Regions from separate parts of the Kitasatospora sp. YST-16 genome, predicted to be linked through region 2. Evidence: riboswitches for the same ligand, from Rfam matches in the RefSeq annotation. Region 2 holds a riboswitch; the other holds the start of a gene.

Region 1 (15,016 bases), 3.7 Mb from region 2:
CGGCACCCGCAGGGTGACATCTTCCTGGACGACGTGACGGTGTCGCGTCGGCACGTGGAGTTCCGTCGGCAGCCCGACGGCGGCTTCTCGGTCGCGGACGTGGGCAGCCTGAACGGCACCTACGTGAACCGGGAGCGGATCGACGAGGTGCTGCTCAGCAACGGCGACGAGGTGCAGATCGGGAAGTACCGGCTGGTGTTCTTCGCCAGCCACCACCGGGGGTACTGACCACTTCTCCGTTTGGAGCCCGAGTGACCCCACAGATTCCTACCCCGTCCCTCGGGTCCTCGCCCGTGCCGGCCTCGCGCCGCACGGGCGAGGCGCGCCGGCGGGGTGACGAGCTGCTCTCGATCGGCGCGGTGCTGGCCTTCCTGCGGGACGACTTCCCGGAGGTGACGATCTCCAAGATCCGCTTCCTGGAGGCGGAGGGCCTGGTCGAGCCGCAGCGGACCCCGTCCGGCTACCGGAAGTTCTCGGCGGCGGACGTGGAGCGGCTGGCGTACGTGCTGCGGATGCAGCGCGACCACTACCTGCCGCTGCGGGTGATCCGCGAGCACCTGGACGCGATCGAGCGCGGCGAGCAGCCGCCGGCGCTGCCGGGGGCGGAGTCCCGTCCGGGGCCGCTGGAGGAGGCGGACCGGGAGCTGGCGACGGCGGCCGCCGGGGCGGGCGGGGTGCGGCTGGGCCGGGCCGAGCTGATCGCGGCGGCCGAGGCGCAGGAGCGGGAGCTCGTCGAGTGGGAGTCGTACGGCCTGGTGCAGCCGGGCCCGGACGGCGGGTACGACGGGGAGGCACTGCAGATCGCCCGGCTGGTGGCGGAGTTGGGGCGGTTCGGCCTGGAGCCGCGGCACCTGCGGGCGATGAAGGCGGCGGCGGAGCGCGAGGTGGCGCTGGTGGAGCAGGTGGTGGCGCCGCTGCGGCGGCACCGCAACCCGCAGACCCGGGCGCACGCGGAGGCGACGGCGCGGGAACTGGCCACCCTGTCGGTGCGGTTGCACGCGGCGATGGTGCAGGCGGGACTGCGGTCGCGGAGCTGAGCGGCCGGTGACGGCCGGGCGGGCGGCGGTCTCGATCGCGGTGGCCGCTGCCTGCTGCGCTTTCCTATCGGGGGCGCGCGCCATAGGGTTGCTGGTGTGAATGAGCTCGACGTCGTGGGTGTCCGGGTGGAGATGCCCTCCAACCAGCCGATCGTGCTGCTGCGGGAGGTCGGCGGGGACCGCTACCTGCCGATCTGGATCGGGCCGGGGGAAGCCACCGCGATCGCCTTCGCCCAGCAGGGCATGACCCCGGTGCGGCCGCTGACGCACGACCTGTTCAAGGACGTGCTCGGTGCGCTGGGGCAGCAGTTGACCGAGGTGCGGATCAACGACCTGCGGGACGGGGTGTTCTACGCGGAGCTGGTGTTCGCCGGTGGTGTCGAGGTGAGCGCGCGCCCCTCGGACGCGATAGCGCTGGCGCTGCGCACCGGTACGCCGATCTACGGGAGCGAGGAGGTGCTGGCGGAGGCCGGCATCTCGATCCCGGACGAGCAGGAGGACGAGGTCGAGAAGTTCCGGGAGTTCCTGGACCAGGTCTCGCCGGAGGACTTCGGGGGCGGCCCGCAGTAGCCGCCGCCCGGTGGTGCCGGGCCGGTCGGCGGCCCGGCCCGCGGGCGGCGCGCCGGGCCCGGTGGGCCGTCGGTGCGCTAGCCCGGTCGGCGGTCGGTCGCAACTCGGCTGGGCCGGAAAACCGTTCTGCTACCCGCACATGGGGCACGAATAACCACTCGATGGGGTGAAGTTTGTCGGAGCCCCCGGCGTGGCGATCGTTGACGGTGCTTTGGCGACTGCCTACCGTCAGGTGATGGCCCGCCGGACGGGCCACCCGCAGCCCGGGGCCCGGCAGGGCTCCTGCGGGTCCCGTGGGGCCTTGGGCGGAATGGACGGAGGTTGGCGATGAGCGGCACCGGCGACGAGACGCGTTCCGGAGCGCTGTGCGCGGTGCACCTGCCGCGGGCCGGCCGTGCTCTGATCGGACGGCCCTGGCGGCCGGAGCCCGAGGCCGAGGAACTGCCGAGGCTCGGCCGCTTCCCGGCCGTCCAGCCCGGGCAGCCCGCGATCGAGCGGCTCGCCCCGACCTCCGCGCTGGTCGGCTACCGCGGCCCGACGGCCTGCGCCGCCGCCGGCATCACCTACCGGCAGCTCGACTACTGGGCGCGCACCGGGCTGCTGGAGCCCTCGGTGCGCTCGGCGTACCCGGCGGGCGCGCAGCGGCTGTACAGCTTCCGGGACATTCTGCTGCTGAAAATCGTCAAGCGGCTGCTGGACGCCGGCGTGTCGCTGCAGAACATCCGGGTGGCCGTCACCCACCTGCAGTCCGCCGACCAGGCCGGACTGACCGGGCTGACCCTGATGTGCGACGGGGCGACGGTCTACGAGTGCACCTCGCCGCAGCAGGTGGTCGACCTGCTCAACGGCGGCCAGGGCGTGTTCGGCATCGCGGTCGGCGCGGTCTGGCAGGAGCTGGAGGCCACCCTGGGGCGGCTGCACGGCGAGCGCACCGACACCGGCGAGACGCTGGTGGGCAACGACCCGGGCGACGAGCTGGCGCAGCGCCGCAACCGCGCGGGCTGACCTGCCGGGCCCCGGGCGGGGAACCGGCGGGCGGGTCCCGCTCGTCCTCGTCCGTGTGTCGACGATCTTGAGGTGCGTGGGGCGGCGGACGCGGGCGGCGTGGCGCGCGGTGCGTCCGGTCGGCCGGCGGCGGCAGCGCCGCTGGTTCCAGGCGGTGGTGCTGTGCTCCGCGCTGGGGCTGGCGCCGAGCGCCTGGCTGTACCTGACCCAGTCCGCGAAGGTCGGCACGGTGGCCGACGCGCCCGAGGCGCCCGTCGCGGTGGTGTTCGGCGCCGGGCTGATGGACGGCGCGCCCTCCCCGTACCTGGCGCACCGGCTGGACGCGGCGCTGGAGCTGTACCGGGCGCACAAGGTCCGGGCGATCCTGGTGACCGGCGACAACGGCACCGTCCGGTACGACGAGACGGACGCGATGCGCGGCTACCTGATCGACCGCGGGGTGCCCGGGGTGCGGGTGGTCGGCGACTACGCGGGCTTCGACACCTGGGACTCCTGCGCCCGGGCGCACCGGATCTTCGGCGTCGACCGGGCGGTGCTGGTCAGCCAGACCTTCCACGTCCGGCGGGCGCTGGCGCTGTGCCTGGCGGCCGGGATCGACGCGTACGCGGTCGGGGTCGAGGAGCGGCACGACACCACCTGGGAGTACGGCGGGCTGCGGGAGATCGGCAGCGCGGCGAAGGCGGCGGCGAGCGTGCTGCTGCGACCGGACCCGACGCTGCTCGGACCGCGCGAGGACGGGGTGGCCCGGGCGCTCGCGGACGCGGACGCGAACGGGTAGTCCGCGGGAATGTCAGTGCGGCGCGGGATGATCGAGCGGTGCGGGCCGTGCCGAGCATCATCCACCTCGACATGGACGCCTTCTTCGCGGCGGTGGAGCAGGCGTCCAAGCCGAGCCTGCGCGGGAAGCCCGTCATCGTCGGCGGCCTGGGCGGGCGCGGCGTGGTCTCCACCGCCTCCTACGAGGCCCGCAAGTTCGGCGTGCACTCGGCGATGCCGATGGCGCAGGCCCGCCGGCTCTGCCCGAACGCGGCGTTCCTGACCGGCCGGTTCGACGCGTACCGGGCCAACAGCGAGATCGTGATGGGCCTGCTGCGGGAGCGCTCCCCGCTGGTCGAGCCGCTCAGCCTGGACGAGGCGTTCGTCGACCTGGAGGCGGGGCCGTACGGGGCCGCGCTGGCCAACGCGGCGACGCCCGCGGAGGGCGCGCAGCTGGTGCTCGCGCTGGCCGAGGACTTGCGGGCCGACATCGTGCAGCACACCGGGCTGACCGCGTCGGTCGGCGTCGCCGGGTCCAAGCTGATGGCGAAGATCGCCTCCGAGCGGGCCAAGCCGGACGGGCTGGTGCTGATCGAGCCCGGCTCCGAGCGGTCGGTGCTGGCCCCGATGCCGGTGCGGGCGCTGCCCGGGATCGGCCCCGCGACCGAACAGGCGCTGCGCCGGGCCGGGTTGACCACGGTGGCGGACTTGGCGGAGGCCGGGTTCGCGGAGCTGGTCGGGCTGCTCGGGAAGGCGCACGGCGCGGGCGTGTTCCAGATGGCGATCGGCTGGGACGAGCGGCCGGTGGTGCCGGACCGGGACGCCAAGTCGGTCTCGGTGGAGGACACCTTCGAGGTCGACCTCGCCGACCGGGACCGCATCCTGCGCGAGATCGAGCAGCTCGCCGCGCGGTGCGTGCGCCGCCTGCGGGCGGCCGGGCGCTCCGGGCGGACGGTGGTGCTGAAGGTCCGCCGCTTCGACTTCTCGACGCTGACCCGCTCCGAGACGCTGCGCGGGCCGACGGACGACGAGGAGGTGATCACCGCGACGGCGCGCCGGCTGGCGATGCAGGTCGACGTCACCGGCGGGGTGCGGCTGCTGGGCGTGGGCGTGGCCCAGCTCGCGGACTACACCCAGGAGGACCTGTTCGCCCAACTGGAGCGGGAGGAACGGGAGTCGGGGGCGGCCGCGGTGGTCGAGGAGGCGCTGGCGGAGGCGGTTCCGGCCGAGCCGGCGGCCCGCCGGTGGTGGCCCGGGCAGGACGTCACGCACCGCGAGTTCGGGCCCGGCTGGGTGCAGGGCAGCGGGGTCGGGCGGGTGACGGTGCGGTTCGAGACGCCGTACTCGGGGGTGGGGCGGGTGCGGACGTTCGCGGTGGGGGACGAGGCGCTGGAGGCCTCGGGAGCGCTCCCGCTCAGGCTGCCGCCCGGGTAGCGGCGAGGGCGCGGGGCGGGAGGAGAAAGCGGGAGGGGCGGGGAAAGGGGACGGACCCCCGCGCCGATGCCCTTGGCGCGGGGGTCCGTCCGCTGCTCGCGCGTGTCCAGGACGCGAGGGGACGCCTGGTCAGGCGTCGGTCTTGGCGAGGGCCGGGGCGGCCTGCTCGGCGGGGACGGGGGCGGCCTTGACGGCGCGGATGGCGAAGGGGACGGCGGCGGCGATCAGGCACATCACGCCGGCCACCCAGAAGGCGTTCTGGTAGGCGTTCTCGGTGGGGAGCTGCACCGGCAGCGGGATGGGGAGCTTGAGGGTGTCGCCGGTGAGGATCGCGCTCATCACGGCGGTGCCGATCGCGCCGCCGACGGTGCGCAGGACGGCGTTCATGCCGTTGGCGATGCCCGACTGCTCGGCGGGGACGGCGCCGTTGATGTAGGCGGGCATCGCGGCGTAGGCGAGGCCGACGCCGAGGCCGAAGACCGCGGAGGAGAAGTAGAGGTCGAACTCGGCGCCGTGGCGCAGCGCCAGGTAGGCCATCGAGACGGCGCCGAGGAAGCCGCCGAGGACCAGCGGGAGGCGGGGGCCGCGGCGGGCGATCAGCAGGGCGCCGAGCGGGGCGGCGACCATCGAGCCGATCGCGGAGGGCAGCAGCATGATGCCGGCGTGCAGGACGGTGGCGGTGAAGCCGTAGTGGGCGAGCTTCTCCGGGGTCTGCGCGAAGTTGCTGATCACCATGAACGAGCCGTACATGCCGAAGCCGATCAGCAGGCCGGAGAGGTTGGTGAAGGCGACGGCGGGGCGGGCCATCATCGACAGGTCGACCAGCGGGTGGGAGACCTTGGACTCGACCAGGATCCAGAGCAGGGCGACCACGGCGGCGACGGCGAACAGGCCGAGGGTGCGGGTGGACGTCCAGCCCCAGTGGTTGCCCTGGCTGACGGCGATCAGCAGGGCGGAGAGCCAGCCGGCCAGGGTGAGCGCGCCGAGCGGGTCGGCGCCGCCCTCCTTGTCGGTGACCGGGTCGGCGGGCACCCGCAGGACCACCAGCAGGACCGCGATCAGGCCGAAGACCAGGCCCATCCAGAAGATCGACTTGTAGCTCCAGTGCTCCAGCAGCAGGCCGGTGGCGACCAGGCCGAGGCCGGAGCCGACGCCCATCGAGGCGGAGATCGCGGCGACGCCGCCGGTGACCTTGTGCCGGGGCAGCTCGTCGCGGACGATGCTGATCGCCAGCGGCAGCACGCCGCCGCCCGCGCCCTGCAGCACCCGGGCCACCACCAGCCAGGTGAAGGAGTGGGTGGCCACCGCGAGGCCGGAGCCGAGCACCAGGCCGGCCAGCGAGACCAGCAGCATGGGCTTGCGTCCGCGCAGGTCGCCGAAGCGGCCCAGCAGCGGGGTGAGGACCGCGGCGGAGAGCAGGTTGGCGGTCATCAGCCAGGTGACGCTGGAGCCCGAGACGTTCAGCTCGCGGGCCAGGCCCGGCAGGATCGGGACGACCGCGGTCTGCACCACGCTGAACGCCAGCATGGCGAGGATCAGGGCGGGCAGGACCCGGGCGCTGGTGGGCTTGGCGGCCGTGGGGGTGGGCTGTGGTGCCTCACTCACGGGGACTCCTCCGACGGTTGCTTCAGACAGGCGATAGTGCAGGATCTGAAATAACTTTGTCGGGAGATGCTTCACTCTGTCAAATATCGATTGGTGAAGCTTTGGCAAAGCGACGGCCCCGGCCCGCCGAAGCGGTCCGGGGCCGGGCAGTTGGCGAACCGTCAGGAGCGCAGCGGCTCCGGCCGGGCGTGCTCCGAGCTGCCGTTCGCGGCCGACGCCTGGGGCCTGCCCGCCGTCGGCGACTGCGGCTGCGCGTTCCACGGCTGGCGCTGCTGCGGCGCCTCGCCGTCCCCGCCGGCGGCCGCGTCGTGCACCTCCACCTGCTCACGGCGCAGCTCCTCGCGGACCACCTCCTCCTCGGTGTACCGCTCGACCACCAGCCGCACCCGTTCGATCGGCGCCAGGTACTTGCGCACCACCGGGCGCTCCTCGCGCAGCGTGACCTCCTCGACCGCCTCGGCGATCTCCTGCTCGCTCAGCGCCGCCCGCTCCGCGTCCGACACCGGGATCCGCTCCACCCGCACCCGCTCGCGCACCACCGGCACCCGGCGCTCCACCTGCTCGGTGGTCACGTACTTGCGCAGCCGGGTGGTGCCCACCACGTGCCACTCGGTGCTGACGTCGATGCGCTCCTCGCGGCAGGTGATCTCCACCGGCGCGGTCGGCTCCACCGGGGCCGGCTGCGACTGGGACTGCGACTGCGACTGGGAGTGCGGTTGGGGCTGGGCCTGCTGTGCCTGCTGGGGCTTGGCCGTGGTGAAGGCGGCAGCGGCGGCGGTCGGGGCCGGGGTCGGGGAGGGGGAGGAGGCGACGGTGCCGAAGTCGCGGTCCGGAGCGGCTGCGGCGGGCGCCGACGCGGGCTCCTGGCGCGGGTGCTCCTTCGCGGCCTCCGCCGCCCCCGCCGTCCCGGCCGCCGCTGCCGCTGCCGCGGGCTTCGCCGCCGGGCCCGAACCGGCGTCGGCGCCGGTGTCCAGCCCGTAGTAGCGGTACAGCTGCAGCTCCTGGGCCGGCGAGAGGTGCTGGCCCACGCCGAAGTCCGGCGACTCCTTGATCAGCGACTTGTCGTACGGGACGCGCAGCTCCTCGCCCGAGAACTCGCTGGTGGTCAGCGGGACGAAGGCGTCCCGGCCGAAGATCCCGGTGCGGACGGCCGCCCACTCCGGTTCGCCGGTGGCGTCGTCCAGGTACACCTCGTCGACCGTGCCGATCTTGTCACCGTTCCGGTCGACCGCCTTGTGTCCGATCAGGTCGCGCGGATCGATATCGGTCTGCACGCTGTCCTCCAGTCCTGCTGCTCCTGGGAAGGTCCGTCCGGAGGCGGCCGGAGGAGCGTGCCGGGCCGCCACTCCACACCAAACGGCACGTAACGGACGGCGGCACTCCGGACACCGCCGTCCGGGGCAGATCACAGGGCCGCACCGGTGATCCGGGAGGCCCGCGCTGGTAACCTCGGAGGCGACCGCCGAGCCCGCTCGGGAGAGTCCCGAACCGGCCCGAACAGGCCGGACGCGGGACGCCGAAGGAGCAACCCCTCCCCGGAATCTCTCAGGCATCCGTACCGAACGGGACAGGTCACTCTGGAAAGCAGGGCAGGACCGTCGGCACCGGAGCCGACCGGCCCCCGCCCTCGCCGACGGTGCAAGCCGGACGGGCCCCGGCCCGGTCGTGCGAAGCTCTCAGGTACCGATGACAGAGGGGGAGGCTGACGGGTTCGTACGCCCAGGCGCCCCCACGGCCGCCGACCGCGTGCGTACCACCGCCGGTCCGCGACCAGGAGGCCCGACCCCCATGAACGCCCAGCCGACGCTCAGCGACCTTGAGCAGGCCAGCCCCTTCGAGCACCGCCACATCGGTCCCGACAGCGACGCCCAGCAGAAGATGCTGGCCCAGGTCGGCTACGCCTCCCTGGACGAGCTGTCCGACGCCGCCGTCCCCGACGCCATCCGCAGCCTCACCGCGCTCGGCCTGCCCGCCGGCCGCAGCGAGGCCCAGGTGCTCGCCGAGCTGCGCGAACTGGCCGGCCGCAACCAGGTCCTCACCTCGATGATCGGCCTCGGCTACTACGGGACCTTCACCCCGCCGGTCATCCTGCGCAACGTGCTGGAGAACCCGGCCTGGTACACCGCCTACACCCCGTACCAGCCGGAGATCTCGCAGGGCCGCCTGGAGGCGCTGCTCAACTTCCAGACCATGGTCGCGGACCTGACCGGCCTGGACACCTCCGGCTCCTCGCTGCTCGACGAGGGCACCGCCGCCGCCGAGGCGATGGCGCTGGCCCGGCGGGTCACCAAGAACAAGCCCGGCGTCTTCCTGGTCGACGCGGACACCCTGCCGCAGACCCTCGCCGTGATCCAGACCCGCGCCGAACCGACCGGCGTCGAGGTCGTCACCGCCGACCTGAGCGACGGCATCCCGGCCGGGATCGCCGAGCGCGGCGTGTTCGGCGTGCTGCTCCAGTACCCGGGCGCGTCCGGCGCGGTGCGGGACCTGAAGGCCGTCATCGAGCAGGCGCACGGGCTCGGCGCGGTCGTCGCGGTCGCCGCCGACCTGCTCGCGCTCACCCTGCTGCGCTCGCCCGGCGAACTCGGCGCCGACATCGCCTGCGGCACCTCGCAGCGCTTCGGCGTCCCGATGGGCTTCGGCGGCCCGCACGCCGGCTACCTCGCGGTGCGCGCCGAGCACGCCCGCAACCTGCCCGGCCGCCTGGTCGGCGTCTCCGTCGACGCCGACGGCAACCGCGCCTACCGGCTCGCCCTGCAGACCCGAGAGCAGCACATCCGCCGCGAGAAGGCCACCTCCAACATCTGCACCGCGCAGGTGCTGCTCGCCGTGATGGCCTCCATGTACGCCGTCTACCACGGCCCCGACGGCCTCGCCGACATCGCCCGCCGCACCCACCGCTACGCCGCCGCGCTCGCCGCGGGCCTGCGCGCGGGCGGCGTCGAACTCGCCCACGGGGCGTTCTTCGACACCGTGACGGCGGTCGTCCCCGGCCGGGCCGACGAGGTCGTCGCCGCGGCGCTGGCCGGCGGCGTCAACGTGCACAAGGTCGACGGCGACCGGGTGTCCGTGTCGTGCGACGAGACCACCACCCGCGAGCACCTGGCGGCCGTGTTCGCCGCGTTCGGGGTGTCGGCCGAGGTCGCCGAGGACGCGGACGCGCTGCCGGCCGGGCTGCTGCGCGAGGACGAGTACCTCACCCACCCGGTCTTCCACAGCCACCGCTCCGAGACCGCCATGCTGCGCTACCTGCGCCGGCTCTCCGACCGGGACTACGCGCTCGACCGCGGCATGATCCCGCTGGGCTCCTGCACCATGAAGCTCAACGCGACCACCGAGATGGAGCCGATCACCTGGCCCGAGTTCGGGCAGCTGCACCCGTTCGCGCCGGTGGAGCAGGCCGAGGGCTACCTGACGCTGATCCGCGGGCTGGAGCAGCAGCTGGTCGAGGTCACCGGCTACGACGCCGTGTCGATCCAGCCGAACGCCGGGTCGCAGGGCGAGCTGGCCGGCCTGCTGGCCGTCCGGGCGTACCACCGGGCCAACGGGGACACCCAGCGCGAGGTCTGCCTGATCCCCTCGTCGGCGCACGGCACCAACGCGGCCTCGGCGGCGATGGCCGGCATGCGGGTCGTCGTGGTGAAGACCCTCGCCGACGGCGACGTGGACGTCGAGGACCTGAAGGCGAAGATCGAGCAGCACCGCGAGCAGCTCGCCGTGCTGATGGTCACCTACCCGTCCACCCACGGCGTGTTCGAGACCGAGATCACCCGGATCTGCGAGCTCGTCCACGAGGCCGGCGGCCAGGTGTACGTCGACGGCGCCAACCTCAACGCGCTGGTCGGCCTCGCCAAGCCCGGCAAGTTCGGCGCGGACGTCTCGCACCTGAACCTGCACAAGACCTTCTGCATCCCGCACGGCGGCGGCGGCCCCGGCGTCGGCCCGGTCGCGGTGCGCTCGCACCTCGCGCCGTACCTGCCCAACCACCCGCTGCAGGCCGAGGCCGGCCCCGCGACCGGCGTCGGGCCGATCTCGGCCGCGCCCTGGGGCTCGGCGGCGATCCTGCCGATCTCCTGGTCGTACGTCCGGCTGATGGGCGGCGAGGGCCTCAAGCGCGCCACCCAGGTGGCCGTGCTGAACGCCAACTACATCGCCAAGCGGCTCGCCCCGCACTACCCCGTGCTCTACACCGGCCCCGGCGGGCTGGTCGCGCACGAGTGCATCATCGACCTGCGGCCGCTCAGCAAGGAGACCGGCGTCAGCGTCGACGACATCGCCAAGCGGCTCATCGACTACGGCTTCCACGCGCCGACCATGTCGTTCCCGGTCGCCGGGACGCTGATGATCGAGCCGACCGAGTCCGAGGACCTGCACGAGATCGACCGCTTCTGCGAGGCGATGATCGCCATCCGCGGCGAGATCGAGAAGGTCGGCGCGGGCGAGTGGGCGGCGGACGACAACCCGCTGCGCAACGCCCCGCACACCGCGTCGATGCTGGCCGGGGAGTGGGCGCACCCGTACACCCGCGAGGAGGCGGTCTTCCCGGCGGGCGTCAACCCGGCGGACAAGTACTGGCCGGCGGTGCGACGCATCGACGGCGCGTACGGGGACCGGAACCTGGTGTGCTCGTGCCCGCCGATGGACGAGTACGACGCGTAGCTGACGGCGGAAGCCGCCCGGCGGGGGGAGTTCCCTCGGTCGGGCGGCTTCTGCGTGTGCCCTTCTGCTGCGCGCAGTTCCCCGCGCCCCTGGCGGGGCGGGGAGGGGCGCCTCCGGCGGGGGAGAGGGGGAGACGCCTCCGGCGGGGAGGGGAGGGGAAAGGCGGAAGCCGCCCGGCGGGGGAGTTCCCTCGGCCGGGCGGCTTCTGCGTGTGCCCTTCCGCTGCGCGCAGTTCCCCGCGCCCCTGGCGGGGCGGGGAGGGGCGCCTCCGGCGGGGGAGAGGAGGAGGCGCCTCCGGCGGGGAGGGGGAGAGGGGCGGGGAAACGGCGAAGCCGCCCGGTGGGGGCGGCTTCTGCGGGGTGGGGTGGGGCGGGTCAGGAGTAGACGGGGCCGGTGAACTTCTCGCCGGGGCCGGAGCCGGGGGCGTCGGGGACGAGGGAGGCTTCGCGGAAGGCGAGCTGGAGGGAGCGGAGGCCGTCGCGGAGGGGGGCGGCGTGGAAGTTGGAGATCTCGGGGGCTCCGGCGGTGACCAGGCCGGCCAGGGCGGTGATGAGCTTGCGGGCCTCGTCGAGGTCCTTGTCGGCCTCTCCGCCCTCGGCGAGGCCGCACTTGACGGCGGCGGCGCTCATCAGGTGGACGGCGACGGTGGTGATCACCTCGACGGCGGGGACCTCGGCGATGTCGCGGGTCAGGTCGTCGAAGCCGAGGGCCTGGTCGGACTCGGACTCGTGCGCGTGGTCGGGCTGGCTGGTCAAGGTGTCACTCCGGGGGTGCTGGTGCGAAAGCGCAGTACGGAAGGAGCGTACAAGGCGGGTGGGAGGGGGCTGGAATACCGGTCGGGCCCGGAACGCTGGTATGATTCGAGACTGACCGGCCAGGCGACTCTTCGGGGTGCCCGGCCAGCAAGTGGAGGCTCCACTCCAGGAGGCCCGAGAGGGCAGCCGCGACAGTCTCCCACCTGATCGGCCGAAGGGCCGACGGGTCCGGTCCGTGGCGAGCGCCGCAAGGATTGTTCGCTGCCAGTGGTGTCCGCCAGGACATCCCGGAACGTGTGGAGCCCCGCCTGTACCGTGCGGGGCTTTTTTCGTGCGTTCGGTGCTCCTGCCAGGCGGCAGGGCGGCAGCGGAGCATGAATGAAGCCCCGCCCAGTGGTCGAGAACCACTACGTGCGACCGCCGCCCGACGGCCGCATCGGAAAAGGTGCAACCGAGGAGGCCCCATCAGCACCGAGCCCCGCATCAACGACCGGATTCGCGTCCCCGAGGTGCGACTCGTCGGTCCCAGCGGCGAGCAGGTCGGCATCGTCCCGCTCGCGAAGGCGCTGGAGCTTGCCCAGGAGTACGACCTGGACCTGGTCGAGGTCGCCGCCACGGCGCGCCCGCCGGTGTGCAAGCTCATGGACTACGGCAAGTTCAAGTACGAGTCGGCCATGAAGGCCCGTGAGGCGCGCAAGAACCAGGCGCACACGGTCATCAAGGAGATGAAGCTCCGGCCGAAGATCGACCCGCACGACTACGACACCAAGAAGGGTCACGTCGTCCGGTTCCTCAAGCAGGGCGACAAGGTCAAGATCACGATCATGTTCCGCGGTCGTGAGCAGTCCCGCCCCGAGCTGGGCTTCCGACTGCTGCAGCGGCTCGCGGACGACGTCCAGGACCTGGGCTTCGTGGAGTCCGCTCCGAAGCAGGACGGCCGAAACATGATCATGGTTCTCGGCCCGCACAAGAAGAAGACCGAGGCCATGGCCGAGGCCCGCGCCGCCGCTGACGCCCGCAAGGCGGAGCGGCTGGGTCGCGGACCGGCCGCGGACCAGGCGGACGACGTCGAGGACGAGGTGGCGGAGGTCGAGGAGACCGAGGCCGCCGACACCGCGGACGACGCTGCCGAGGCCGCCGAGGTCGAGCAGCCCGCCGAGGCTGCCCAGGACGCCTGAGCCTTCGGGCTCGGGTGGCCGGGGAGCCGAGGCACCCGGTTCCGGGGCGTCCCGCCCTGGAGACGAGATCCATCCAGTTCCGGCCCGCGCCGCACGGTGCGGGCCGGAACGGACCGACGAGGAGATACGGCGACATGCCGAAGCAGAAGACGCACAGCGGCGCCAGCAAGCGCTTCAAGATCACTGGCTCCGGGAAGGTGCTGCGCGAGCGTGCCGGCCGTCGCCACCTGCTCGAGCACAAGCCCTCGACGCTGACCCGCAAGCTGGCCGGCAACGCCGAGATGGCCCCGGGCGACGCGAAGAAGATCAAGAAGCTTCTCGGCAAGTGATCGCCCGCCCGCGGCAGCGCCGCGGGCACCCGCTGATCCTTACCGACCGAATCGAATAACGGACCGCCGGCACGATCCGAGGTCCGGAACCAAGGAGTAATGAAGTGGCACGCGTCAAGCGGGCAGTGAACGCCCACAAGAAGCGCCGGGTCATCCTCGAGCGGGCCTCCGGCTACCGCGGTCAGCGTTCGCGCCTGTACCGCAAGGCCAAGGAGCAGGTCACCCACTCGCTCGTCTACAACTTCAACGACCGCAAGAAGCGCAAGGGCGACTTCCGCCAGCTCTGGATCCAGCGCATCAACGCCGCTGCCCGTGCCAACGGCATCACCTACAACCGCTTCGTCCAGGGCCTCAAGGCCGCGGGCGTCGAGATCGACCGCAAGATGCTGGCCGACCTCGCGGTGAACGACACCGTGGCGTTCCACGCCCTGGTCGAGGTCGCCCAGAAGGCGCTCCCGGCGGACGTCAACGCCCCCAAGGTCGCCGCCTGATCCAGGCGCTCGCCCTGAAAGCGTTCCCCGGACCCGCAGGCCGCCCGGCCTGCGGGTCCGTTGCGTACCGCGCCCCCGCCCGCCCGTGACGAAGATCGTGAGCATGAGCACCGAGACCCCCCTGCTGACCTCCCTGCGCTCCCCGCGCGTCGTCGCCGCCCGCCGCCTCGCCAAGCGCAGCCAGCGCGGCAAGGAGCGGCGCTTCCTGGCCGAGGGCCCGCAGGCGGTGCGGGAGGCGGTGGCGTTCGGGCGGCTGCCGGACGGCGAGCACGCCGTGGTGGAGGTGTACGTGACGGCGGAGGCCGCCGGGCGGCACGCCGAGATCGTGGCCGCCGCGCGGGAGGCCGGGCTGCCGGTGCTGACCGCCACCGAGGAGGTGGTCGCGGACATCTGCGACACCGTCACCCCGCAGGGCATCGTCGCGCTGTGCCGGTTCATCGACACCCCGTTCGAGCAGGTGCTGGCGGCCCGGCCCCGGCTGGTCGCGGTGCTCGCGCACGTGCGCGACCCCGGGAACGCGGGCACCGTGCTGCGGACCGCGGACGCGGCCGGGGCGGACGCGGTGGTGCTGACCGACGCCTCGGTGGACCCGTACAACCCGAAGGCGGTGCGGGCGTCCGTCGGGAGCCTGTTCCACCTGCCGGTGGCGACCGGGGTGCCGGTCGAGGAGGCGGTGGCGCGGCTGCGGGCGGCCGGGGTGCGGGTGCTGGCCGCGGACGGCGCGGGGGAGCGCGACCTCGACCAGGAGCTGGACGAGGGCACCCTGGAGGGCCCGTGCGCCTGGGTGTTCGGCAACGAGGCGTGGGGCCTGCCGAAGGAGACCCGCGCGCTGGCGGACGAGGTGGTGCGGGTGCCCATTCACGGGCACGCGGAGAGCCTGAACCTCGCCACGGCGGCCGCCGTGTGCCTGTACGCCTCCGCGCGCGCCCAGCGCTCCCACAGCGGGTGTCGCGCCGAGGGCCCGGCGCGCTAGGGTCGGTTCCTGGGCCTGCGAGGGGGCGGGCGGGGAGGACACCCATGGGCGGCGTCAACTGGGCACCGGTCGAACCTGACGACCTGCCGGACGGGCTGGTGGTCGCGGACGGGCAGGGCCGGGTGGTGGTCTTCAACCGGGCCGCGGAACGGATCACCGGCCGCTCCGCGCGGCACGCGATCGGCGTCGAGCTGGAACGGGCGCTGCCGCTGGAGGACCTGGAC
Region 2 (15,016 bases):
AACGTGGCGTACCCGCCCGCGAGTTGGCGCCGCAGCTCCTCCAGCAGGCTCGCCTCGTCCTCCTCCGGCAGGTCGAGCGGCGCAGGCTCCGGGTCGGGCCCGAAGTCGATCCGCTCCCACTCCTCCCCCGCCGCCCAGTCCGGGTCCTGCCGGGCCCAGCCGAGCAGCAGTTCGGCGACCCGCTCCAGTTCGGTCACCCGCGCCCCGAAGTGCCGCGACTGCGCGCCGTCCCGGTACTCGACCGTCCAGGCGCCGTGCTCCGGGCACGCCTGCGCGTAGGTGTCGGGCAGGTCGGGGACCCGCTGGAGCACCAGGAAGGCGCCCTTCCACTGCCCCATGTCCCGTACCAGGTCCCGGAGTTCGTCCTCCGAGACCCGGACGCCGACCCGCCCCGACCTGTCCTGCACCGCGATCTCCAGCATGCCCCTCACCCTGCCACCCGCCACCGTCAGTCCCGCCGGCCCGCACGAACGACGGAGTCCGCCCGGCGGGGGAACCCCCTCGCCGGACGGACTCTCGAACCCTCGAACCCTCGAACGACGAGCTACTCGCCCGCGTTCTCCGGGAAGTGGCAGGCCACCTGGTGCCCGGTCGACACCGTGGCCAGCGGCGGCTGCTCGCTCGCGCAGACGTCCTGGGCCTTCCAGCAGCGGGTGCGGAAGCGGCAGCCGGACGGCGGGTTGAGCGGGGAGGGCACGTCGCCGGTGAGCAGGATGCGCTCGCGGCGCTCCTTGCGGCGCGGGTCGGGCACCGGCACCGCGGACATCAGGGCGTTGGTGTAGGGGTGCATCGGCCGGGCGTAGAGGGCGTCCCGGTCGGCGATCTCCACCACCTTGCCGAGGTACATCACCGCGACCCGGTCGGAGACGTGCCGGACCACCGAGAGGTCGTGCGCGATGATCAGGTAGGTGAGGCCGAGCTCCTTCTGGAGGTCGTCCAGCAGGTTGACCACCTGGGCCTGGATGGAGACGTCCAGCGCGGAGACCGGCTCGTCGGCCACGATCATCTTGGGGCGCAGCGCCAGGGCGCGGGCGATGCCGATGCGCTGGCGCTGGCCGCCGGAGAACTCGTGCGGGTAGCGGTTGTAGTGCTCGGGGCTGAGGCCGCAGAGCTCCAGCAGGTCCTGGACGGCCCGCTTGACGCCGTGTTCGGTGCTGATCTTCTGCAGTCGGAAGGGCGCGCCGACGATGGTGCCGATGGTGTGCCGGGGGTTCAGCGAGGAGTACGGGTCCTGGAAGATCATCTGGATGTCGCGGCGGTACGGGCGCATCGCCGCGACGCCCAGGTGGGTGATGTCGCTGCCGTCGAACTCGATCTTCCCGCCGGTGGGTTCGTCGAGCCGGGTGACCAGGCGCCCCATGGTGGACTTGCCGCAGCCGGACTCGCCGACCACGCCGAGGGTCTCGCCGGCGTTGACCGTGAAGTCGATGCCGTCGACCGCCCGCACCGCGCCGACCTGGCGCTTCAGCAGGCCCTTGGTGACCGGGAAGTGCCGGGTCAGTCCGGTGACCCTCAGCAGGGGTTCGCGGTCGGGCCCGGGCGCCTGGGCCGGCACCTTCTCGAGCTGCGGCACCGCCGCCTGACTGTCCGTCATCGCTGCTCTCCAAATGGGTGGTACGTGCTCACAGCCGGGGCGCGATCTCTTCGGTGAAGATCCGGTGGCGTTCGGCGATCGGCAGGTGGCAGGCGGCGTGGTGCCGGGGCGCGGCCTCGGCGAGCACGGGCACCTCGCTGGTGGAGCGGCCGCCGGTGAGCTCGGCGTACGGGCAGCGCGGGTGGAAGGCGCAGCCGGACGGCACGTTGATCAGGCTCGGCGGGGTGCCCTTGACCGGGATCAGCCGGTCCTGGAGCTCCCGGTCGAGGCGGGGCATCGAGCCGAGCAGGCCCCAGGTGTAGGGGTGCTCGGGGGATTCGAAGATGGTCGCGGCGGGGCCGCGCTCGACGGGCTTGCCGCCGTACATGACCAGGATGTCGTCGGCGAGTTCGGCGACCACGCCCAGGTCGTGGGTGATGATGACGACCGCCGAGCCGAACTCCTTCTGCAGGTCGCGGATCAGGTCGAGGATCTGCGCCTGGACGGTGACGTCGAGGGCGGTGGTCGGCTCGTCGGCGATCAGCAGCGAGGGGTCGTTGACCAGCGCCATCGCGATCATGGCGCGCTGGCGCATGCCGCCGGAGAACTCGTGCGGGTAGTTGTCGACCCGCTTGTCGGGCTGCGGGATGCCGACCCGGTCGAGCATCTCGACCGCCCGGGTGCGGGCCTCCTTCTTGGAGGCGCCGGGGTGGTGGGCCCGGTAGCCCTCGACGATCTGGGCGCCGACCGTGAAGTACGGGTGCATCGCGGTCAGCGGGTCCTGGAAGATCATCGCCATCTTCTGGCCGCGCAGCTTGCGCACCCGGTCGGGGCCGGCCGCGATCAGCTCCTCGCCGTCGAGCCAGATCTCGCCGGTGATCTGCGGGGCGCCGCGCTTGGTGCCGGTGCGGTGCAGTCCCATGATCGACAGCGAGGTGACGGACTTCCCGGAGCCGGACTCGCCGACGATGCCGAGGGTCTTGCCGCGCTCCAGGTCGAAGCTGAGCCCGTTGACGGACTTGACCAGTCCGTCGTCGGTCGGGAAGTGCACCTTCAGGTCGCGGACGGACAGGAAAGGCTTCTCGGTGTTGCTCATGTCAGCCTCACCCGGGGGTCGACGACGGCGTACAGCATGTCCACCACGAGGTTGGCCATGATGATGAAGAACGCGGCGAACAGGGTCACGCCCATGATCACCGGGAGGTCGCTGGACTGGATCGAGGTGACCGCCTCGTAGCCGAGTCCGCGCAGGTTGAAGGTCTTCTCGGTGAGCACCGCGCCGCCCAGCAGGCCGCCGAGGTCCATGCCGAAGATGGTCAGGATCGGGGTCAGCGTGGAGCGCATGGCGTGCTTGCCGATGACCACCGGTTCCTTGAGGCCCTTGGCCCGCGCGGTGCGGATGTAGTCCTCGCCGAGGACGTCCAGCAGGGTCGCCCGACTGAGTCGGGCGTAGGTCGCGGCGAACAGGAACGCCAGGGTCACCCATGGCAGCACCAGCCCCTGGAACCAGGAGACCGGATCGTCCGCGAAGTCGGTGTAGCTGTTGGGGAACCAGCCGAGCTGGTTGACGAACAGCGCGAGCGCGACCAGGCCGGTGAAGTACATCGGCAGCGAGACGCCGGCCAGCGCGACGGTCATGGTGATGCGGTCCAGCGCCGTGCCGCGGCGCAGCGCCGAGATGACGCCGGTGGCGGTGCCGAAAACTAGCCAGAGCACGGAGGCCCCGACCGCGAGCGAGACGTCGACGCCGACCCGGTTGAGCAGGAGCGGCCAGACCGCCTGCTCGGTCTTGAACGAGTAGCCCAGGCAGGGGGCCGCGCAGTGGGTCATGTCGGTGCCGGCGTTGTAGTCGCGGCCGGCGAACACCCCGCGCAGGAAGAGCCAGAACTGTTCGATGATCGACTTGTCGAGGCCCATCTTGTGGCGGATTCCCTCGACCGCCGCCTTGTCCGCGATCTTGCCCACGTAGAGCATCGCGGGATCGGTTCCGGTGAGTTTCGGCACCATGAAGAAGATGCCGAAGGTCACCGCGGCGACCACCAACAGCATGAAGGCGACGTTGATCAGTCGCCTGACGAGATACACGAGCACTGCGGTCGGCCCTGCCGCGGGCGGCCGGACGCCCCGGTGGGGGCGCCGCGGCCGGCCCGGGCAGGGCCTTCACCTGCCCTTCGGACTAGCGGTGCGAACTAGGGGAGGTCAGGTCACTTGCCGTCGGAGACGCCGAGCGCCTGGAAGTCCACCTCGCCGAAGGCGTCGGAGATGTAGACGTTGGTCAGGCGCGGGTTGCGCCAGTTCAGGGCCTTGTCGGCGACCATCGGCAGGTAGTAGGCGCCGTCGACCACCTTGTGGTTGATCTTCTTGTACAGGTCGGCGGCCTTGGCCGGGTCGGTCTCCTGGGCGGCCTGGTCGAACCAGCCGTTGATCTCCGGGTCGTTGATCTCGGCGTAGTTGTTGTTGCCGTTCTGGGCGATGAAGCGGCCGTCGACCAGCGGCTGCAGGTAGCCGGAGCCGGTCGGGTAGTCGGCGCCCCAGCCCATCACGATCAGGCCGTAGCCCTTGGACTTGACCACGTCGGGCGCGCCGATCACCGAGGAGATCAGCTTGCCGTCGTACTGGTCGACGGTGACGTCGATGTTGACGGCCTTCAGCGCGGTCTGCAGCGCCACCGCGGAGTTGACCTCCTTCGGCTTGTTGCCGCGCACCGCGATGGTGGTCTTGAAGCCGTCCGGCTTGCCGCAGGCCTTCAGCTCCTCCTTGGCCTTGTCCAGGTTCGGCTTGCCCTTGGTCAGGCCGAACGGGTCGTATTCGTCGGAGCCGAGGATGTTCGGGGGCAGCATCGAGCCGTACAGCGAACCGGCCACCGAGCCGCCGCGGGCGGTCTGCAGGGCGGTGGTGTCGGCCGCGTACAGCACCGCGTTGCGGCAGTGCTGGTTGTCGAACGGGGCGACCGACGGGGCCATCGTGATGTACCGGATGAAGCCGTTGTACGGGTCGTCGGTGTTGGCCTTGAGCGACTGGTCCTGGAGCACCTTGACCTGGGCGGCCTGCGACAGGCCGGTCTGGGCCCAGTCGAGGTCGGCGGTGCCGGCCAGCAGGCGGGAGTCCATGTCGTCCGCGTTGGTGGTGACGGTCAGCTTGACGGTGTCCGGCAGCGCCTTGCGGAACGGGTCGGAGGCCGGGTCCCAGTTCTCGTTGCGGACGAGCTCGTACTCCTTGCCCGGCTCGACCGACTTGAACTTGTACGGGCCGGAGGAGACCGGCTTCTGGCCGTACTGGGCACCGGTGTCCAGCTTCTGCGGGACCGGGGCGGCGGAGCCCATGGCCAGCAGGTACGGGAAGTCGGAGTTCGGCTTGGCCAGCGTGAAGACGATGGTGGTGTCGTCCGGGGTCTGCACCGACTTCAGGCCGAGCTTGTTCGGGTCGCTGTCGGTGTAGGGGCCCTTGTAGCCCTGGCCCTGGTCCAGCTCGTTGACCAGGTAGGTCGGGCCGCCGGAGATGACGTCCTGCGCGAAGATGCGCTCGATGCCGTACTTGATGTCCTTCGAGGTGATGACCGAGCCGTCCTCGAACTTCAGGCCCGGCTTCAGCTTGAAGGTGTAGGTCTTGCCGTCGGCGGAGATCTCCGGCTTGGCCGAGGCCAGGTCGGGGACGAGCTGCAGGCCGTCCTTGCCCGGCTTGCCGTCGAAGGCGAGCAGGGTGCGGGTGTAGAAGCGCTCGTAGTTCCACACCGAGGCGTAGTAGGCGCGACCGGGGTCGAGCGAGTCCACGTCGGTGGTGGTCCAGAGGTTGAGGGTGCCGCCCTTCTTGTCGGACGGGTTCACCACCTTCTCGGCCGCCGCGTTGAAGCCCGCCGCACCGGCCTTGCCGGAGGCGTTGTCGCCGCCCGTGCCGCCGCCCTTGCTGCCGCCGCACGCGGCGGTGGTGAGGGCGAGGGTGACCACCAGCGCGGCGGCCGCGAGCGTCCTGTTTCGCTTCATGGGTTGGGGAACCTCCAGAATTGCGGGCTCAGTTGCCCTTGGGGTCGAGAGCGTCACGCAGGCCGTCACCGAAGAGGTTGAAGGCGAGCACGGTGATGAAGATGGCGAGACCGGGGATCACCATGTAGGTGGGATCCGCCTGGTAGATCCCCACCGCGTCCGAGAGCATCTGCCCCCAGGACGGGGTGGGCGGCCGGACGCCGGCCCCGAGGAAGCTGAGCGCCGCCTCGTTCAGGATGTTGGTGGGGATGATCAGGGTCGTGTAGACCAGGATCGGCGCCACCAGGTTGGGCAGCAGTTCGCGGAACAGGATGTGCGCGCGGCCGGCACCGAGGCTGCGGGCAGCGTCGACGAACTCGCGTTCGCGCAGCGACATCGCCTGGCCTCTGACGATGCGTCCGATGTACGGCCAGCCGAAGAAGCCGATCACCGTCATCAGAACCATCACGCGCACGGTCGTGTCGCCCAGCCCCAGCACCGAGTTGGGGATCACCGACACCAGGGCGATGCTGAACAGCAGCTGCGGGAAGGCCAGCAGGACGTCCATCACCCGGCTGATCACCGAGTCCACCCAGCCGCCGAAGTAGCCGGCCATGATGCCCAGCACCACGCCGATGGTGATCGCCACCACGGCCGCGCCGAGCGCGACCAGCAGCGAGATCCGGGCGCCGTAGAGGATCCGGGAGAACACGTCGCGGCCGAAGGTCGGGTCGACACCGAGCAGGTAGTCGCCGCTGATGCCGCCGAACGAGCCCTTGGGCAGGCCCAGGTCGGGGTTGATCTGGTCCGGGTGCGGCTCGTCGACCGGGTGTCCGAACAGCGCGGTGAGCACCGGTGCCAGGACGGCCGCCAGGATCAGCAGGATCACCACGGCGCCGCCGGCCAGGGCGACCTTGTCGCGCTTGAGGCGCTCCCAGGCGATGCGGCCGGGTGAGCGTCCCTCGATCTTCTTGGGCGGCTCGGTGGTTGACGAGCCGTCAGGCTGCGCGCCGGCCGCCGGACCCGAGGTCTCGGTGGGTGTGGTCATGAGTCAGTTCGTTCCCCTCGCCGACGGTGGCCGGCCCACGGAGTCGCGTGCGGTGCGGAAGTGCAGAGCGGTTCGGTGGTGCCGGACGCCGATGCGGCGGTGCAGAAGTGCGTTGAGCAAGCAGGGCGTTGCTGGTGGTGCGGGTTCCCCCGGGTCGCCTCCGGGTCGGAGGTCGCCGAGCGGGGCCGCTCCCCGGCGGGGAGGGGCTCCGAAGTGCACGGTGCTGCCGCACGGAGAAACGCGTCGTGCGGTTCATGCTCTGGCGGGGGCGCGTTCACCTTCGTGAGGTTCGGCTCGCGCTCCGCATTGCGCAGCACTCTCTGTCATGGGACGTACCCGGCGGAAGACCCCCATGCCGAAGGATGCCTAACTGTGATCTGTCCGCATGCACTTCCGTTGCGCGCGCATATCGCTCTTCACACAGCTGTTACGTGTCCGTCAAGGGGCGCACTGACGACACCCCGCCACTGGCGGGAAAACGCCAGGTGGCACAAGGGATGGCGCGCGTAGATCATGAGGTGGCAAAAAACCCCCGCCGACCGGGGAAAAGGTCGGGGCGGGGGTTTTTCGACGGAGCGTCAGGGTAGGTTCAACGGCCCGGATAACCCGGCCAGGGCGCCTGCGGCCACCCCTGGGTGGGCCCGGCCGGTGGTTGCGCTGCGTAACCGAAGCCGGTGGGCTGGGCCTGCGGGGCGCCCTGCCGGTCGAAGAACGGCCGGGCGTTGGCCCACATCCACATCGCCACCGGGTCGTACTCGTCCGCCATCATCACGGTGGACACCCCGGGCCCGTCGGGCGCCTGCGCGGCGGCCCGCTGCACCAGCGCCCGGGCCGCCTCCACGGAGGGCGGCGAGGCGTCGTACAGGTCCAGCCCGATCGCCAGGTAGCCCTCGCCCAGCACCGGCTGCACCCAGGCCCGGCGCAGCGAGCGCAGCGGCCGCACCTCGCCCGCCTGCTGCTCCAGCACGGAGAAGAACGGCGAGCCCTGCACCGGGGGTTCGGAGATCCGCAGCGGGCCGGCCGGCAGCCGGTCCAGGCCGAGCGCGATCCGCCGCAGGTCGGCCCAGGGCACGCCGACGCCGCCGCCGGGGCGGTGCGGGTCGAGCCACAGGCCCCAGCGCGAGCGGTACAGCGAGGCGGCGATCTCCGGCCCGGAGACCACCTCGTGGGCGCGCGTCCAGCCGCTGGCGGCGAGCTGCCCGGGGGAGGTCGCGCAGGGCGCGTAGCCGTGCCCGCCGACGTCCATGTTCCCGTACTGGGCGTCCGGGCTGCCGGGGCTGCCGTGCCACAGCAGCATCCAGACCTGCCCGCCGGCCAGGGCGCGCAGCAGCCCCTCGTACGCCTCCCAGCGTTCCGGTGCGACTGCTGCGAGGGCGCGCTCGACCGCCCCCGGGTCGCCGACCGCTCCCGTCACGTCGCCGCCCTACTCTCTGTCGTCCGTTCCGCCGTGCTCCGGTGTACCGGGCAACCCTATGGGGCGGACCCGGCGGCCGTCATGCCGCCGGCCCCGCGCGCCGGACCGGATCCGCCGTCACGGCCGCACGTAGAAGGGCTGCACCCGCCCCAGCATCCACTCCACCACCGGGTCGGCCACCAGGTCGAGCAGCACCAGGTGGACGCCCCAGCTGGGCGGCGCGGTTCCGAGCGCCCGGCCCAGCGCGGTGTTCACCTCGGCCGGGTCGGCGGGGGCCGCCGGGTCCAGCTGCACGCCGACGTACAGCAGGGTCGGCTCGCCCTCCACCCGGGCCAGCGCCCGACGGGCCGTCAGGACGCCCGGCAGCGCGACGAGTTCGCCGGTCGCGGCGGCCAGGAAGGCGTACGGCTCCTGGTGCGCCTCGGGCTCCTTGAGCGCCACCCGGGCGCCCTCGGCCACCCCCTGCGCCTCCCACTGCTCGCCGCGCGGCCCGCGCCGCAGCTCGCCGACGCCCTCCGGCGGCACCGGGATGCCCACCGGCGCCTCCGGGTTGACCGCGATGCCGATGCCCAGCGGCAGCCCGCGGGCGAACTCCCACATCGGGGCGATGGCGAACGGGATGCCCGGGCAGTGCTGCAGGTACTGCTCCTGCGAGGAGTACACCGGGACGTACGGCGCGCCGGCCAGCTCCAGCGTCGGCAGGTCCAGCGAGTCGGCGTCCGGCGCGGTGCCGGACGGCAGCGGGATCCACACCTGGCTGCGGGCCAGCACCTCGATCACCCGGGGCGTCGCCCCGGGGTCGCCGAGCGCGGCCGTCAGCACCTGCTCCAGCTCGTTGGCCGGCCAGGCCCCGCCCTCCAGCGCCCCGTCCAGCGGGAACCCCATCTCGCCCCTCCACATCCGCGGTTGCGATCAGGTTAGCGGCGCGCGGGCGCCCCCCGTGCGCGGGTGTGACCGGGCCCCTCTCCCACCGGGGGCCCCCGGCATGCCATGATGGGCCCGCCCAAACTTCATACCGGCCGCTCGAACCCGCGCGGGAGAGCCGGAACGGCCTGATCAGGCCGCGACCGGCGCCGAAGGAGCAAGTCCTCCCCGGAATCTCTCAGGCACCCCTACCGCCCGGGCTAGGCAGATCTGGAAAGTGGACACGGCCGCGCCGTGCGCCCACCCACGGTGCAAGCCGCCATCCTTGTCAGGAGGCGGCGAAGCTCTCAGGTTCGACGACAGATGGGGGAGATTCGCCCCAGCCTGCCCGTTTCCAGATCCCGGGAGTCCTGTCGTGTCCCTCCGCCTGACCGCGCTCGACGCGCTGCACCGCTCGCTCGGCGCCACCATGACCGACTTCGCGGGCTGGGACATGCCGCTGCGCTACGGCAGCGAGCGCGAGGAGCACCTCGCGGTCCGCACCCGGGCCGGCCTCTTCGACCTCTCGCACATGGGCGAGATCACCGTCTCCGGCCCGCAGGCCGGCGAGCTGCTCGACCACGCGCTGGTCGGCTTCATCTCGGCGCTCGGCGTGCTGCGCGCCCGCTACACCATGATCTGCCGCGAGGACGGCGGCATCCTGGACGACCTGATCGTCTACCGCACCGCCGAGGACGAGTACCTGGTGGTCGCCAACGCCTCCAACGCCCAGGTGGTGCTGGACGCGCTGACCGAGCGCGCAGCCGGCTTCGACGCCGTCGTCCGCGACGACCGGGACGCCTACGCGCTGCTCGCCGTCCAGGGCCCGGAGGCGGGCGGCATCCTGGCCAAGCTGACCGACGCCGACCTGCCCGGCCTCAAGTACTACGCCCTGCTGCCCGCCACCGTGGCCGGCCGCCAGGTCTGGCTGGCCCGCACCGGCTACACCGGCGAGGACGGCTTCGAGGTGTTCTGCGCCCCCGCCGACGCCGAGCACCTGTGGACCGCGCTGACCGAGGCCGGCACCGCCGAGGGCCTGGTCCCGTGCGGCCTGTCCTGCCGCGACACGCTGCGCCTGGAGGCCGGCATGCCGCTGTACGGGCACGAGCTGTCCACCGAGCTGACCCCGTTCGACGCGGGCCTCGGCCGGGTGGTGCGCTTCGACAAGACCACCAACGACGGCGCCTTCGTCGGCCGCAAGGCCCTGGAGGAGGCCGCGGCGCAGGCCGAGGCCAAGGCGCCGCGCAAGCTGGTCGGCCTGGTCTCCGAGGGCAAGCGCGTCCCGCGCGCCGAGTACTCCGTGGTGGACGCCGAGGGCGCCGTGATCGGCCGGATCACCTCCGGCTCGCCGTCCCCGACCCTGGGCAAGCCGATCGCCATCGCGTACGTGGACGCCGCGCACGCCGAGCCGGGCACCGCCGTCGCGGTGGACGTGCGCGGCAAGGCCGAGCCGGTCGAGGTCGTCGCGCTGCCGTTCTACAAGCGCGCCCGCTGACCCCCGCGCCCCCTTCGGAACAGTCCTTTTCCGGTTCGTCCGCCCAGCGGACGGCCGCGCCCTCCCCTCCCGCGATCCTGGAGAATGACGTCATGAGCAACCCCACGCACCTGCAGTACACCAAGGAGCACGAGTGGCTGACCGCCGCCGTGGACGGGGTGTCGGCGGTCGGCATCACCGCGCACGCGGCCGACGCCCTCGGCGACATCGTCTACGTCCAGCTCCCTGCGGTGGGTGACACCGTCACCGCGGGTGAGACCTGTGGCGAGCTTGAGTCCACCAAGTCGGTCAGCGACCTCTACTCCCCCGCCACCGGCGAGGTCACCGAGGTCAACCAGGCCGTCATCGACGAGCCGGCCCTGGTCAACTCGGAGCCCTTCGAGGGCGGTTGGCTGTTCAAGGTCCGGGTCGAGGCGACCGACGAGCTGCTCGACGCCGACGGCTACACCGCCTTCACCGGCGCCTGACCGGGAGACCCCCTCATGACGGTCCTGAACCAGTCCCTCCACGCGCTCGACCCGGAGATCGCCGCCGCGGTCGACGCCGAGCTGCACCGCCAGCAGACCACCCTGGAAATGATCGCCTCCGAGAACTTCGCCCCGGTGGCGGTCATGGAGGCCCAGGGCTCGGTGCTCACCAACAAGTACGCCGAGGGCTACCCCGGCCGCCGGTACTACGGCGGCTGCGAGCACGTCGACGTGGTCGAGCAGATCGCCATCGACCGGATCAAGGAGCTGTTCGGCGCCGAGCACGCCAACGTGCAGCCGCACTCCGGCGCGCAGGCGAACGCCGCGGCGATGTTCGCGCTGATCCAGCCGGGCGACACCATCCTGGGCCTGAACCTGGCCCACGGCGGTCACCTGACCCACGGCATGAAGATCAACTTCTCCGGCAAGCTCTACAACGTGGCCGCGTACCACGTGGACGAGAAGACCGGCCAGGTCGACATGGCCGAGGTCGAGCGCCTCGCCAAGGAGCACCAGCCCAAGCTGATCATCGCCGGCTGGTCCGCCTACCCGCGCCAGCTGGACTTCGCCGAGTTCCGCCGGGTCGCGGACGAGGTCGGCGCCCTGCTGATGGTCGACATGGCGCACTTCGCCGGCCTGGTCGCCGCCGGGCTGCACCCCTCCCCGGTGCCGTACGCGGACGTGGTCACCACCACCACCCACAAGACCCTGGGCGGCCCGCGCGGCGGCGTCATCCTCTCCAAGGCCGAGTGGGCCAAGAAGATCAACTCCGCGGTCTTCCCCGGCCAGCAGGGCGGCCCGCTGGAGCACGTGATCGCCGCCAAGGCCGTCGCGTTCAAGGTCGCGGCCTCCGAGGAGTTCAAGGAGCGCCAGCAGCGCACCCTGGAAGGCGCGAAGATCCTCGCCGAGCGCCTGCTCCAGGACGACGTCACCGCCTCCGGCGTCTCCGTGCTGTCCGGCGGCACCGACGTGCACCTGGTCCTGGTCGACCTGCGCAACAGCGAGCTCAACGGCCAGGACGCCGAGGACCGCCTGCACGAGGTCGGCATCACGGTCAACCGCAACGCCGTCCCGAACGACCCGCGCCCGCCGATGGTCACCTCCGGCCTGCGCATCGGCACCCCGGCGCTGGCCACCCGCGGCTTCGGCGCCGAGGACTTCCGCGAGGTCGCCGACGTCATCGCCGAGGCCCTCAAGCCGGGCTTCGACGCGGCCAAGGCCGAGGCCCTCAAGGCCCGGGTGAGCGCGCTCGCCGCCAAGCACCCGCTCTACCCGGAGCTGTAAGACCGACCGGCGAACGGAGGGCGGGAGAAGGAGCGGGTCGAGGGCCGAGTCCGGGCGGTGCCGACGAGGGAGCCGTGGCGGAGCCACGGCGACCGAGGAGAAGCCGTCCGGGCGACAGCCATCGGCCCGCGACGCCGCCCTCCGTTCGCCGGTCGGTCCCACCCCGCTCGTCCGGCCGCCGACCGGCGGTCCACCGAGCTTTCCCGGGGCACCGCGCACACTGGAAGACGTGCGCGCGGTGCCCCGTTCCATGCCGCGCCCCGTCCACGAGACGGGACCCAGCACCACCACCACGAGACCGGACAAGGACGTCACCCCGTGGCCATCAGCGTCTTCGACCTCTTCTCCATCGGCATCGGCCCCTCCTCCTCGCACACCGTGGGCCCGATGCGCGCGGCCCGGATGTTCGCCCGCCGCCTCAACTCCGAGGGCCTGCTGGAGCGGGTCGCCACCGTCCGCGCCGAGCTGTACGGCTCGCTCGGCGCCACCGGGCACGGCCACGGCACCCCCAAGGCCGTCCTGCTCGGCCTGGAGAACCACTCCCCCCGCACGGTCGACGTCGACCGCGCCGACCTCGACGTCGAGCGGATCCGCACCGAGAAGCGGCTCAGCCTGCTCGGCCGCCACGAGATCCCGTTCGACCCGGACCACGACCTGGTCCTGCACCGCCGCAAGGCCCTCCCCTACCACGCCAACGGCATGGCCCTTTGGGCCTACGACGCCTCCGGCGAGACGCTGCTGGAGAAGACCTACTACTCGGTCGGCGGCGGCTTCGTGGTCGACGAGGACGCCATCGGCGAGGCCCGGGTCAAGCCCGACGACACCGCCCTGCGCCACCCCTTCCGCACCGGCGAGGAACTGCTGCGCCTGACCCGGGAGACCGGCCTGTCCATCTCCGGCCTGATGCTGGAGAACGAGAAGGCCTGGCGCACCGAGGCCGAGATCCGGGCCGGGCTGCTGGAGATCTGGGCCGTCATGAAGGAGTGCGTCGCGGCCGGCATGTCCCGCGAGGGCATCCTCCCCGGCGGGCTCAAGGTCCGCCGCCGCGCCGCGAGCGCGGCCCGCGCGCTGCGCGCCGAGGGCATCGGGCCGGGCAACGCGATGGAGTGGGTCACCCTCTACGCGATGGCCGTCAACGAGGAGAACGCCTCCGGCCGCCGGGTCGTCACCGCCCCCACCAACGGCGCCGCCGGCATCATCCCGGCCGTCCTGCACTACTACCTGAACTTCATCCCGGGCGCCGACGAGGACGGGATCGTCCGCTTCCTGCTCGCGGCGGGCGCGATCGGCATGCTCTTCAAGGAGAACGCCTCCATCTCCGGCGCCGAGGTCGGCTGCCAGGGCGAGGTCGGCTCCGCCTGCTCGATGGCCGCCGGCGGCCTCGCCGAGGTCCTCGGCGGCAGCCCGGAGCAGGTCGAGAACGCCGCCGAGATCGGCATCGAGCACAACCTCGGCCTCACCTGCGACCCGGTCGGCGGCCTGGTCCAGATCCCCTGCATCGAACGCAACGGCATGGCCTCCGTGAAGGCCGTCACCGCCGCCCGGATGGCCCTGCGCGGCGACGGCCGGCACCACGTCTCGCTCGACAAGGCGATCAAGACCATGAAGGAGACCGGCGCCGACATGAAGATCAAGTACAAGGAGACCTCGCGCGGCGGCCTCGCCGTGAACGTCATCGAGTGCTGAGCCGCTGATCGCCCCCGGAAACGGTACGGGGCCCCTGTCCGCGGTTGTTCGCGGTCCGGGGCCCCTGTGCGTCCTCCGGCGGCCAAGGGGGTGCGTGCCGGCGGAGGGAGGGTGTCGGGTTGTTCTGCCCGACTTGCATGACTATCGCACGCTATGAACCGGCGAACAAAATCGAAACCAAGGCGTGTGGCTGAGTTCACCTTCACATGCCAGGCGGCGGGCCGGGCGGGGGTTCAGCGGGTGGCAGCGGCGACGGCGGCGGCCCGTTCGCGGATCTTCATCTCGAACCAGACGCCCTTGCCGCGCGGCAGCAGGTCGGCGCCCCAGCGGTCGGCGAGCGACTCCACCAGGCGCAGGCCGTTGCCGTTCTGGTAGCCGACCTCGGGGGCGACGATCAGGCAGGGCAGGGCGCGCGAGGAGTCCCGGACCTCGACCCGGAGCCAGCCGGGGCGACGGGTCACCTTCAGTCCGATCATCCGACCGCCGGTGTGCCGGATGGCGTTGGCCACCAGTTCACCCGTGAGCAACTCCCCCGCCTCCAGCAGCTGGTGGAGTTTCCACGTCCGTAACACCGAGAGCACCAGCCGCCGGGCCACCCCGGCCGACTCCGGGCGGGAGGGCAGCCGGACTTCCTCCGCGGCGTCGGGATCGCTGAGCACGCCGAAGAAGAGGTGCTCCATCTCCTCCGGCGTCAGCCGCTCCAGGTCGGCCAGCACCACGCCGGCGCCGATCCCTGACGGATCGTCACCACGGGTGCCGGCCGGTGGAAGTGATGACCGGTCTGCTTCGCCCCATGCCGCCATGCGCCCCATCATTGCGGAACGCGAGCAGGTGCGTACGGACAATGAGCAAACGATCACTATTCATTTGGCATATGCCGTCAGCAACCGAACGGGCGCCCGAGCGTCACCACTGGGCCCAGGGGGTGTTCCAGCCGCTCAGGCCGTTGGACGGGTCGACCGTCTTGCCCTTGGAGTTGACCACCTTGAACACGTCCCCGACCAGGCTGGAGTCGTACAGCTTGCCCGCCGGGGCGCTCGCGCTGCCGGACTTGGTGTCGGTCACGCCGATGCAGCCGTGGCTGCCGTTGGAGTGCCCGATCACGCCCGCGCTCCACGAGTTGCCGTGCACGTAGGTGCCGGAGTCCGTCAACCTCATGGCGTGCGGAACCACCAGGTCGTACTCGT

The links. Region 2 has a riboswitch for glycine ahead of gcvT (glycine cleavage system aminomethyltransferase GcvT). Riboswitches for the same ligand answer to the same signal wherever they lie in the genome.
Region 1: it holds a riboswitch for glycine, as region 2 does, so the genes downstream of both, gcvP (aminomethyl-transferring glycine dehydrogenase) here and gcvT (glycine cleavage system aminomethyltransferase GcvT) in region 2, are expected to answer to the same signal.

Annotation. Positions count from the first base shown of each region.
Region 1 is NZ_CP113837.1:1,036,373-1,051,388, reverse strand. It holds gene OU787_RS04860 (FHA domain-containing protein) at 1-228, shown strand, start outside; gene ftsR (transcriptional regulator FtsR) at 294-1,037, shown strand; gene OU787_RS04850 (bifunctional nuclease family protein) at 1,134-1,607, shown strand; gene OU787_RS04845 (MerR family transcriptional regulator) at 1,935-2,612, shown strand; gene OU787_RS04840 (SanA/YdcF family protein) at 2,689-3,390, shown strand; gene OU787_RS04835 (DNA polymerase IV) at 3,429-4,802, shown strand; gene OU787_RS04830 (MFS transporter) at 4,932-6,407, opposite strand; gene OU787_RS04825 (PRC and DUF2382 domain-containing protein) at 6,569-7,681, opposite strand; glycine riboswitch at 7,871-7,978, shown strand; gene gcvP (aminomethyl-transferring glycine dehydrogenase) at 8,196-11,066, shown strand; gene OU787_RS04815 (DUF1844 domain-containing protein) at 11,441-11,821, opposite strand; gene infC (translation initiation factor IF-3) at 12,286-12,999, shown strand; gene rpmI (50S ribosomal protein L35) at 13,134-13,328, shown strand; gene rplT (50S ribosomal protein L20) at 13,433-13,819, shown strand; gene OU787_RS04795 (TrmH family RNA methyltransferase) at 13,923-14,792, shown strand; gene OU787_RS04790 (sensor histidine kinase) at 14,837-15,016, shown strand, end outside.
Region 2 is NZ_CP113837.1:4,769,546-4,784,561, reverse strand. It holds gene OU787_RS21920 (DUF6891 domain-containing protein) at 1-422, opposite strand, end outside; gene OU787_RS21915 (ABC transporter ATP-binding protein) at 545-1,594, opposite strand; gene OU787_RS21910 (ABC transporter ATP-binding protein) at 1,623-2,669, opposite strand; gene OU787_RS21905 (ABC transporter permease) at 2,666-3,664, opposite strand; gene OU787_RS21900 (ABC transporter substrate-binding protein) at 3,778-5,553, opposite strand; gene OU787_RS21895 (ABC transporter permease) at 5,582-6,580, opposite strand; gene OU787_RS21890 (enhanced serine sensitivity protein SseB C-terminal domain-containing protein) at 7,170-7,994, opposite strand; gene OU787_RS21885 (enhanced serine sensitivity protein SseB) at 8,112-8,879, opposite strand; glycine riboswitch at 9,019-9,122, shown strand; gene gcvT (glycine cleavage system aminomethyltransferase GcvT) at 9,274-10,392, shown strand; gene gcvH (glycine cleavage system protein GcvH) at 10,485-10,859, shown strand; gene glyA (serine hydroxymethyltransferase) at 10,875-12,143, shown strand; gene OU787_RS21865 (L-serine ammonia-lyase) at 12,462-13,829, shown strand; gene OU787_RS21860 (ATP-binding protein) at 14,063-14,548, opposite strand; gene OU787_RS21855 (L,D-transpeptidase) at 14,736-15,016, opposite strand, start outside.